One region of the Mycobacterium sp. IDUB_28 genome, then DNA from elsewhere that is predicted to be linked to it. Evidence: riboswitches for the same ligand, from Rfam matches in the RefSeq annotation. Region 1 holds a riboswitch; each other region holds the start of a gene.
What was found. A riboswitch is a leader RNA that binds a small molecule or an ion and turns the genes downstream of it on or off. The one in region 1 is predicted to bind cobalamin.

Region 1 (3,274 bases):
CGGTGCGGACATCGAATTGCGTGGTGTGCGATTCGGGTACCACCACCGCGATTCGAGCCACGAGGTCATAAGCGGCGTCGACGCCACCATCCCGAGCGGCAGTCTTACCGCGATCGTCGGCCCGTCCGGCGCCGGGAAGACGACGTTGCTCAGACTGATTGCCCGCTTCTTCGACGTCGACGACGGCAGCATCCGCATCGGCGGCTACGACGTACGCGAACTCGGCACCAGCGCAGTCGCACACCTGACCGCGCAAGTATTCGACGACGCTTACCTTTTCGACGGCACCATCGCTGACAACCTGCGGATGACCGATCCTGATGCCGCAGAAGCCGAGCTGTCCCACGTTGCCGGCATCGCCCGGCTCGACGAAGTCATCAACCGGCTGCCCAACGGGTGGAACACACGCGTTGGCGAAGGGGGGTCGGCGCTCTCGGGCGGGGAAAGGCAGCGTGTCGCGATTGCCCGCGCGTTGCTCAAGAATGCGCCGGTCGTGCTCCTGGACGAAGCTACGGCCGCGCTCGATGCCGTCAACGAGGCCGCCGTGGCCGCAGCCATCCGCGAACTAGCTCACGAGCGCACGGTTATCGTTGTCGCACATCGACTTTCGACGGTGATAGACGCCGACCAGATTCTTGTCCTCGATGACGGTCGGATCAGCGCACGCGGACGTCACGAGCAGCTGGTCGCAAACCAGGGGACCTATACCAGGTTCTGGGAAGAGCGGTTGCGTGCCCGAGGCTGGCAACTTCGGCGCGATCAGCCGACCCCTGCTGCGTCCGGGTCGGCATAGCCTGCCCCAGCGGAAGATGCCGCGCCGTGTGGGCACCATTTCTACCGCTGAGGCAGGTGTTCGCCGAGAGTTTGCCTACATCTCGACTGGCAGGGGAGGCGGCTCCAAGCCGCCGCCGAATATCTGTCCGACGATGCTGAACAGATTCGCCGTCGCCGCGATCGGACCGACCGGGAGCGCGGGAATCGGCAGGATGCCTTGGAACTCGTCTTCAGTGAAAGTGAGCTCGACTCCGATCGAGTTCAACAGCGAACCGCCGACGCCGTTATAGATCGGTCCGGCGGCACCGTACACAACCTGCCCCGGACTGAAGAGGCCACCGAAACCAAGGCTCAAGCCGGTGACTTGTTCGGTGCCCCCGGTGGGACCGCTGATGAACTGGTTGACTAGCGGCGCAAGGGGATCCAGGTTCAACGTGGCCCCGTTGAAGAAACCGTCAACGACGTTGGCCGGTGTGTTCAACAGGCCGGTGAGCGCCCCCGTCACATTGCCGCCGGTGATATCGGCGAGGACGCCGCCGGCGCTGTTGAGCAGCGCGACGCCGGGGCTTGCGAATGGACCCACGGCACCCATGAGCAGGCCGCTCAAGGGTGAAGCTGCGAAGTTCAGGACTTCAGTGAGCACTACTCCCACCGGCCCGTCGGGGAGGAAACTCTCGATCAGCCCGGTATAGATTTCGTTGTGCGCGTTGGGCACGTACGTCACCGGGTCGGAGATCGTCTGGGTGATACCGCCAAGCGTGTGCTGGGTGACCGCGAGTGCGAGGTCTCTGGGGGCACCGACCAGGGGTATCGCCTGTGCAGCAGCCTGCAGCTTGGCAAAGAAGCCCGCGGGGTTGGTGACGAGGTGGTTGATGCCACCGGTGAACGTGTTCAGGCCGACCCGCGAGGCTCCGAACACCGTCTCGGCGTTCTGCGCCGTCGTCGCGACGACCTGCTCCCACCGGGTGATCGGGTCGACGGCAGTCGCGGCCGCGGGTGCATGGGATGAGCCCAGTGCGCCGAGCAGGTTCTGCTGCGCGTTGGCGACCTCGGCACTTGTGTAGGCCCCGACGCTGGAATTCATCGAGCTGACGAACTCGGTATGAAACGCCAGCGCGTGTGAGTTGACCGACTGGAACTGCCGGCCGAAGTTCTCGAACAACGACGAGATCGCGATGGAGATCTCGTCCTCAGCTGCGGCCGCGATTCCCGTGGTGGGTCCCGAAACCGTCGCGGCGGCATCGGCGAGCGCTCGGCGGATACCCGACAGATTTTGTGCTGCGCTCTGCATCAGATCCGCACTTGCGGTCACAAACGACATGCTTGCTCTCCCTTATTCGTTCGCCAGTACGGTGACCGCCGGTCGGAAAAATTTGCACAGGCGTCGTACGGCCAACCGCACAGGAGGTGGCAAAGGACGCGCAGCATCTGAGGTGGCGGCTTTCTCCGGGGTGCTCCGCCCCGGGTTAGCAGGATGCGATGACACGAGTCTCCTGGCTCTCGGATCGCCGCTCGCCTCGCCTTCCAGCCAAATGGCCGTGGCATGTGAGGGTCGCTCCCCGATGACAGTGGCGGCACCGCGCCGGATTCGCACCGGCTTCCTGCGTCGTCATCGCCGTACGGGCGACATTGTTACACGCCGGGGACCCCCAACGGAACAGGCAGGCCCGCCCCGGCTGCCACGGCGGTGACCTCGTCGGAGCGATGGCATCGCAGCGGCACGGTGTGAGTCCGTCCGTCGCGATTACCGCGCCACCCCTAATTGCCCTCGTTGCAACTAGTTCGCTCGATGGTCGGCGTTCTGAATGGCGGCCATATCGTCGAAAGAATCGGCGGTTTCGGTGAGGTCTTCGCTCCAATCGCCGAACGGATCTGGATAGCGGTCCCAGTCAGCGGGGGAGCAGAGTTCGTCGTCGGTGAGCAGAGCACGGCCGAGACCATCGAGGATTTCGCCGGAGTCCGCGCTGTAGACCAGGATCGTCATTGCCGTGTGCCGGTCGCCGTGCAGGGGGTCCCACCTCAACTGGGCGAGGGCACGGCGTTCGTCGTCGACGCCGGCCAACTCCGCGTCGGTCATGGCAGTGAGCCACTTGTCTGCTGAACCGACCCGCCATCCACCTCCCGCCGATTCCAGCCACATCGCCTGCTGGTCCTGACCGGCTAGCCACAAGCGACCTCGAGTTCGGATCACTCCCTCCAGCAACAGCTCCATGCGGTCGTACAGACGCTGGGGGTGAAACGGACGCTGGGCGCTGAACTCGACAAGTTGGACGGTGCCGGTGGGCTCGAGGGGAGGTTGCCCGGATAGCAACGGGCCGTGCGGATCATCGTCTCGCCCCCGGCGCGCACGACTGTCAAGGCCGGCGAGCACCTGCTCAATTCTGTTCGCTCCGTAGCCGATCCGTGCGCGGGGCGCCAAGCGTCGCAGCACCGTGGCCAGGATTGGCTCCACATCGCTGAGAACGATGACATCCGCGAATTCTGCCTGTCCGACCACCAC
Region 2 (3,274 bases), on a different contig from region 1:
AGTTCAGGATTCAACTCGCGTGGATGCGTCAGTCTCCGCCCCGCGACGCGGTCAACCCGGGTTGGTCCTACACGACCCGGTTGCGTCAGATGAAATCGCTGCTCTCCGAAGGCATCCGGTCTGCAGAGATCCGCCTCGAGGCGCCGTCGGCCACCATGTTGGCGCGCTGCGTCATCGGCATGCAGTGGATACCGGAGAACATCCTGCGCGAGGTGGGCACCCGCACGTCGCTCATCCTGGCGCGGGACACCGTGTTGCGCGGCGTCGCGGTGCGCGGCAAGTAGACCAGTCATCCGTTTCGGGTGCCACGCGTAACGTCGACGTCATGGCGAACATCATCATCATCGGCGGCCACGGCAAGGTCGCATTGCAGCTGGCCCGAATCCTGACCGAGCGTGGCGACCAGGTGACCTCGATCGTCCGCAATCCCGGCCACACCAGCGACGTTGCGGACACCGGTGCCGAACCGACCACGGCCGACATCGAGGAGCTCGGCACCGACGACATTGCCGGCCTGCTGGCGGGTCACGACGCCGTCGTCTTCGCCGCCGGGGCCGGTGGCGGCGACGCGGCGCGCACCTATGCCGTGGACCGCGATGCCGCGATCCGGGTGATCGACGCGGCAGCGCAGGCCGGCGTCAGCCGGTTCGTCATGGTGTCCTACTTCGGCGCCGGGGCGAACCACGGTGTGCCTGAGGATGACTCGTTCTTCGCCTACGCCGAGGCCAAAGCGGCCGCGGACGAACACCTGCGCGCCACCGACCTGGACTGGACCGTGCTGGGACCGGGCCGACTCACCGAAGACCCGGGAACCGGGCGCATCGCGATAGGCGAAGCCAAAGGATCGGTAGCGCGGGCCGACGTGGCAGCCGTCGCCGCCGCCGTCCTCGCCGACGACTCGACAATCGGCCGGACCGTCGAGTTCAACAACGGCGACGTCCCGATCGCCGAAGCGCTGGCGACCTGAAGATCGCGCACAGAGTAGCCTTGGCGACGCAGCTGGTCTGCCGTCGTCGCACCTGTGGCGCCGGCATCAAGCGAGGCCTTGATGGCTCGCGAGAGGGAATCCGGTGAGAATCCGGAACTGTCCCGCAGCGGTATGCAGGAACGACCGCCGTCTTTGACAAGCACTGGTCCCGTGAACGGACTGGGAAGCGACGGCCAGTAGGAGCACCACCCGGTGCGCGCCTGTGAGTCCGAAGACCTGCCAGCTGTGCCGGACGCGCCGCGTTCGGCGGCACATCGCCTCGTGGAATGGGCGTTTGGCCGGGGCCGTTGCGGTTGATGCATGCCGTAGCGCGATCGGTTGCGCGTCCGCGGGCGGTGTCCACACCGTCGAATCCGAAGGACCAGCTCGTGACCGCACCAACTTCTCCGAAATTCACCGCCACCATCACCGGCTCCCCCCGCATCGGCCCGCGCCGCGAACTCAAGCGCGCAACCGAGGGCTACTGGGCCGGCCGCACCAGCCGATCCGACCTGGAGTCGGTCGCCGCGTCGCTGCGCCGCGACACCTGGACTCAGCTGGCCGCCGCCGGCCTGGACTCGGTGCCGGTGAACACGTTCTCCTACTACGACCAGATGCTCGACACCGCGGTCCTGCTCGGCGCGCTGCCGGCCCGCGTCGGTGGGGTTTCTGACGAGCTGGACCGCTACTTCGCGGCGGCGCGCGGCAACGACGAGATATCGCCGCTGGAAATGACCAAGTGGTTCGACACCAACTACCACTATCTGGTCCCTGAGATAGGCCCGTCCACCCGGTTCGGGCTGCACCCCGACAAGGTGCTCGCCGAGCTGGAGGAAGCCCACGAGCTGGGCGTCCCCGCGCGTCCCGTCATCATCGGTCCGGTCACGTTCCTGCTGCTCAGCAAGGCCGTAGACGGCGCTACGGCTCCCATCGAACGATTGCAGGAACTGGTGCCGATCTACACCGAACTGCTGGCGCTGATCGCCGACAGCGGCGCCCTGTGGGTCCAGTTCGACGAGCCCGCCCTGGTCACTGACATCTCCCCCGACGCTCCGGCACTCGCGGAGGCGGTCTACAACGCTCTGGGTGGAGTGGCCCACCGGCCGTCGATCTACGTCGCCACCTACTTCGGCAACCCGGGCGCGTCGCTGGCAGGGCTGGCCCGCACACCCGTCGAGGCCATCGGTGTCGACCTGGTCTACGGCGCTGACACGGGGATCGCGGCCGTTCCAGAACTGGCCGACAAGACGCTGGTGGCCGGCGTGGTGGACGGCCGCAACATCTGGCGCACGGACTTGCAGTCCGCGCTGAGCAAGCTGGCGAGTCTGCTGGGCTCGGCGGCCACGGTGGCGGTGTCGACGTCGTGCTCAACCTTGCACGTCCCGTATTCGCTGGAACCCGAAACCGGCCTGGACGATGCACTGCGCAGTTGGCTGGCGTTCGGCGCCGAGAAGGTGCAAGAGGTCGTCGTTCTCGCGCGTGCACTGCGCGAGGGACGCGAGGCGGTCGCCGATGAGATCGAGGCATCCAATGCGGCGGTGGCCTCGCGCAAGCAGGATCCGCGCTTGCACAACGATCGCGTCCGCGCCCGCATCAATGACATCGTGGCGTCCGGCACGCATCGCGGTGACCCGGCTGAGCGGCGGGCCAGTCAGGAGGCGCGGCTGCAGCTGCCTGTGTTGCCCACCACGACGATCGGTTCTTACCCGCAGACCTCGGCGATCCGCGTCGCACGGGCCGCGCTGCGATCCGGCGAGATCGACCAGACGGAGTACGAGCGTCGGATGAAAGCCGAGATCGCCGACGTCATCAAACTGCAGGAGCAACTCGGGCTGGACGTGTTGGTGCACGGCGAGCCGGAACGCAACGACATGGTGCAGTACTTCGCCGAACAGCTCGACGGCTTCTTCGCCACCGACAACGGCTGGGTGCAGTCCTACGGCAGCCGCTGTGTCCGCCCGCCGATCCTGTTCGGCGATGTGTCCCGGCCGCACCCGATGACGGTCGAGTGGATCACCTATGCGCAGTCGCTGACCGAACAGCCGGTGAAGGGTATGCTGACCGGTCCGGTGACCATCCTGGCGTGGTCATTCGTCCGCGACGATCAGCCGCTGGCCGACACCGCCAACCAGGTCGCCCTGGCGATCCGGGACGAGACGGTGGATCTGCAGTCGGCCGGGATCGCGGTGATCCAGGTCGACGAGCCGGCGTTGCGGGAACTGCTGCCGCTGCGACGCGCCGAGCAGGACGAGTATCTGCAGTGGGCCGTGGCGGCTTTCCGATTGGCCACCTCCGGGGTGGATGACT
Region 3 (3,274 bases), on a different contig from region 1:
AACGTCATGAGTCACACTCCTCTGCCAGGTTTGTCCAATTATCGGGGAAAGCGGGCTATTTCGTGCGCTTAACGATGGTTCACCTCCGATTGATCATCAGGTTCCCACGTGTTCGGCAACATCGGGACGCGTGGCGCGGGATCGTCGTCGGCGATCAACCCCACCGGCCTGGCTCCGCGCTCGGGTGCGACACCGGCGAATCCCAGTGTGCCCGCGTTTCTGCCCGACGCACTGACCAAGGCCAACCGGTCGTCGACGGCCACGTTCTCCGTCGGATCCAGATCCGCGTATTCCCGACCGCGGCCCACCACAGAAGCTCTGGTGCGACGGCGTTTTGGCGCACCGGTGGGCTCCTCGGGTGCGGGCGCCGGCGCCGCGACAGCGGCATCGTCGGGCTCCGATGCCTTCCTCCGCGCTGCGCTGGCCGACCCCCGTTTGGCCGCCAAGCTCAAACCCCCCACCAGGTAGCCGTAGTCCGGCATACCCAGACCGATGCCCGAACCGGTGACCGACGGGGGCGCGGCAGTCGGTGGCGTCACCGGTGCGGGGGCAGGCGACGGCGTCACCGCTTCCACGGCAGTCGGCGTCGGGCCTGGCGTGGAAGACGGGACGCTGGGGACCAACGCCGCCACCGGCGGTGGGGGAGTCGCGCCGGGCAGCGGAGGCGGCGCCGCCGCGGCCAATGCCAGCAAACCTTTGACACCCAGCGGCGCCAGTACCGCTCCGGCCGCCAGCGGCACCAGCGGAGCGGTCAGCAGCGGCACGACGGCCAGCGTCAGGACCAGAGTGCTCTCCAACGTCGTCTTCAGCAGGGCGATGGTGTCGGTGACCACGGTGCCGATGATCTCGACGGTGACGAACAAGATGGTGAAACCGATGGTCGCCGGATTGCCGGACGCGAACGCCGCGGTGAGGTCGAGCGCGACGAACGAGAACATCTGGGACAGCAGTGCCACATAGGTCGCGAGGTCCATCGGGTAGCCGAGGGCGAACGCGATGTTCAGCGGACTGAAGTAGGTGAGCGGATTGCCGAGGATGACCAGGTAGGGGTCGAAACCGCCGAACATCGCCTGGAAGTACGGGAGATTGGCGATCGCGTCGATGAACGGCTGGATGACGTCGTTGTAGAAAGTGGTGTAGGTCTGCCACAACCACTGCTGGAACTGCTCGAATGGAGTGCTGGATTCCGCTGCTGTGGCGGCCCGCTGCGCCTCGGCTCGCAGGATCTCCGGAGCCGGACCGGTTTGCGGGGTGGCGGTCACCGCCGCCGTGGACAACGCCTCGTAGGTGCCCATCACGGTTGCGGCTTGGATCCACATGCGTGCGTAGTCGGCCTCATTGAGTGCGATCGGAATGGTGTTGATGCCAAAGAAGTTGGTGACCGTCAACACCGCGTGCGTGGCGTGATTGGCGGCCAGTTCCACCAGGGTCGGCATCGCCGCGAGCGCGCTCGTGTAAGCGACGGCGGTGGCGTGCTGTTGGGCCGCCTTCGCTGCGCTGTCGGCGCCGGCCTGCGTCAGCCACGCCAGATACGGCGCATGGGCGGCCACATAGCCGGCCGCCGTCGGGCCGGCCCAAGCGCCCGCCGTCACATCGGCCAGCAGCGCGGACAACTCGTCGGCCGCTTCGGTGTAGGTCACGCTGAGTGCGGTCCACTCCGCCGCGGACGCCTCTAATGGGCCCGGTCCGGGCCCGCTGCTCAACAGCGCTGAATGCAGTTCCGGCGGCGAAGCCAACCAGATCGGGGCGGTCATCGAACGTTCCTTTGACACGACGGGATGCCCGTCGCCACTCCCAGAACGCCCAGCCGCTGGAACGATGACATTCCAGCAAAGGCCGTCCGCCCAGTCCACGAGGCGACGTGCGCCGGACACGACGCGTCCGGCACAGCTGGCAGGTCTTCGGACTCACAGGCACGCACCTTCGGTGCACCTACTGGCCGTCGCTTCCCGGCCCGGGCTATGGGCCAGTGCTTATGACGGCGTTCGTTCCTGCATACCGCTGCGGGACAGTCCCGGATTTCCACCGGGTTCCCTCTTGCGACGAACCTGAAGGAGCGTTCGCCGCTCGATGCCGGCGACTCCTCACGTTGCCACCAGCAAACCAGCTGCGGGCATCAGAATACTTGACACCCCGCCCTTGAGGCCAGTCGTCGCGAAGGACTGGCATGCTCGTGCTGATGTCTGGGCTGCTGGTGGCGGGTACGACGAGCGACGCCGGCAAGAGCACCGTCGCCGCCGGACTGTGCCGCGCCCTGGTGCGGCGCGGAGTGCGGGTGGCGCCCTTCAAAGCGCAGAACATGTCCAACAACTCGATGGTCTGTGTTGGTGCGGACGGCGCGGGAGCAGAGATCGGGCGCGCGCAATGGGTGCAGGCACTCGCGGCTCGAGTCGTGCCTGAGCCCGCCATGAACCCGGTGCTGCTCAAGCCGGGCAGCGACCACCGCAGCCACGTGGTGTTGATGGGCAGACCGTGGGGGGAGTTGGACTCGACGGATTGGTTCCAAGGACGCCGGACGCTCGCCGCGGCGGCACACCGCGCCTTCGACGACCTCGCCGGCCGCTACGACGTCATTGTCGCCGAAGGGGCCGGCAGTCCGGCCGAAATCAACTTGCGCGCAGGCGATTACGTCAACATGGGACTGGCCCGGCACGCGGGACTGCCGACTGTGGTGGTCGGTGACATCGACCGCGGCGGGGTGTTCGCAGCGTTTCTGGGCACCGTCGCGCTGCTGTCCGCCGAGGACCAGGCGTTGATCGCGGGGTTCGTGGTCAACAAGTTCCGCGGTGACCTCGACCTGCTCGCGCCGGGTCTGCGTGACCTGGAACGGCTCACCGGGCGACGGGCGTACGGCACCCTGCCGTGGCATCCCGACCTGTGGCTGGACTCGGAGGACGCGCTCGATCTGACGGGCCGGCGCGCAGCCGGGCCGGCCCGCCGGGTGGTCGTGGTGCGGCTTCCCCGGATCAGCAACTTCACCGACATCGACGCTTTGGGGCTGGAACCCGAAGTGGACGTCGTGTTCGCCGCAGACCCCCGGGCGCTGGGCGATGCGGACCTCATCGTGCTGCCGGGTACCCGCGCGACGATCGCCGACCTGGCCTGGTTGCGCTCGCGGGACTTGGACCGCGCGGTGCGGCTGCACGTCGCGGCGGGTAAGCCACTGCTGGGGATCTGCGGCGGGTTCCAGATGCTGGGCCGGGTGATCCGGGACCCGCATGGCGTCGAAGGGGCTGGACCTGCCGAGGTCCCCGGCCTTGGTCTGCTCGACGTG

Region 2: another riboswitch for cobalamin. It lies ahead of metE (5-methyltetrahydropteroyltriglutamate--homocysteine S-methyltransferase); the one in region 1 lies ahead of gjpA (outer membrane porin GjpA).
Region 3: another riboswitch for cobalamin. It lies ahead of ACZYZ9_RS13770 (PPE domain-containing protein); the one in region 1 lies ahead of gjpA (outer membrane porin GjpA).

What each region holds. Positions count from the first base shown of each region.
Region 1 is NZ_JBVAXK010000001.1:456,443-459,716, reverse strand. Features, by position in the region: gene ACZYZ9_RS02135 (ABC transporter ATP-binding protein) at 1-793, shown strand, start outside; gene gjpA (outer membrane porin GjpA) at 869-2,095, opposite strand; cobalamin riboswitch at 2,241-2,423, opposite strand; gene mrf (ribosome hibernation factor-recruiting GTPase MRF) at 2,552-3,274, opposite strand, start outside.
Region 2 is NZ_JBVAXK010000005.1:450,206-453,479, forward strand. Features, by position in the region: gene ACZYZ9_RS13745 (TetR/AcrR family transcriptional regulator) at 1-284, shown strand, start outside; gene ACZYZ9_RS13750 (NAD(P)H-binding protein) at 326-967, shown strand; cobalamin riboswitch at 1,033-1,226, shown strand; gene metE (5-methyltetrahydropteroyltriglutamate--homocysteine S-methyltransferase) at 1,285-3,274, shown strand, end outside.
Region 3 is NZ_JBVAXK010000005.1:456,251-459,524, reverse strand. Features, by position in the region: gene ACZYZ9_RS13775 (PE family protein) at 1-8, opposite strand, end outside; gene ACZYZ9_RS13770 (PPE domain-containing protein) at 69-1,754, opposite strand; cobalamin riboswitch at 1,876-2,093, opposite strand; gene ACZYZ9_RS13765 (cobyric acid synthase) at 2,180-3,274, shown strand, end outside.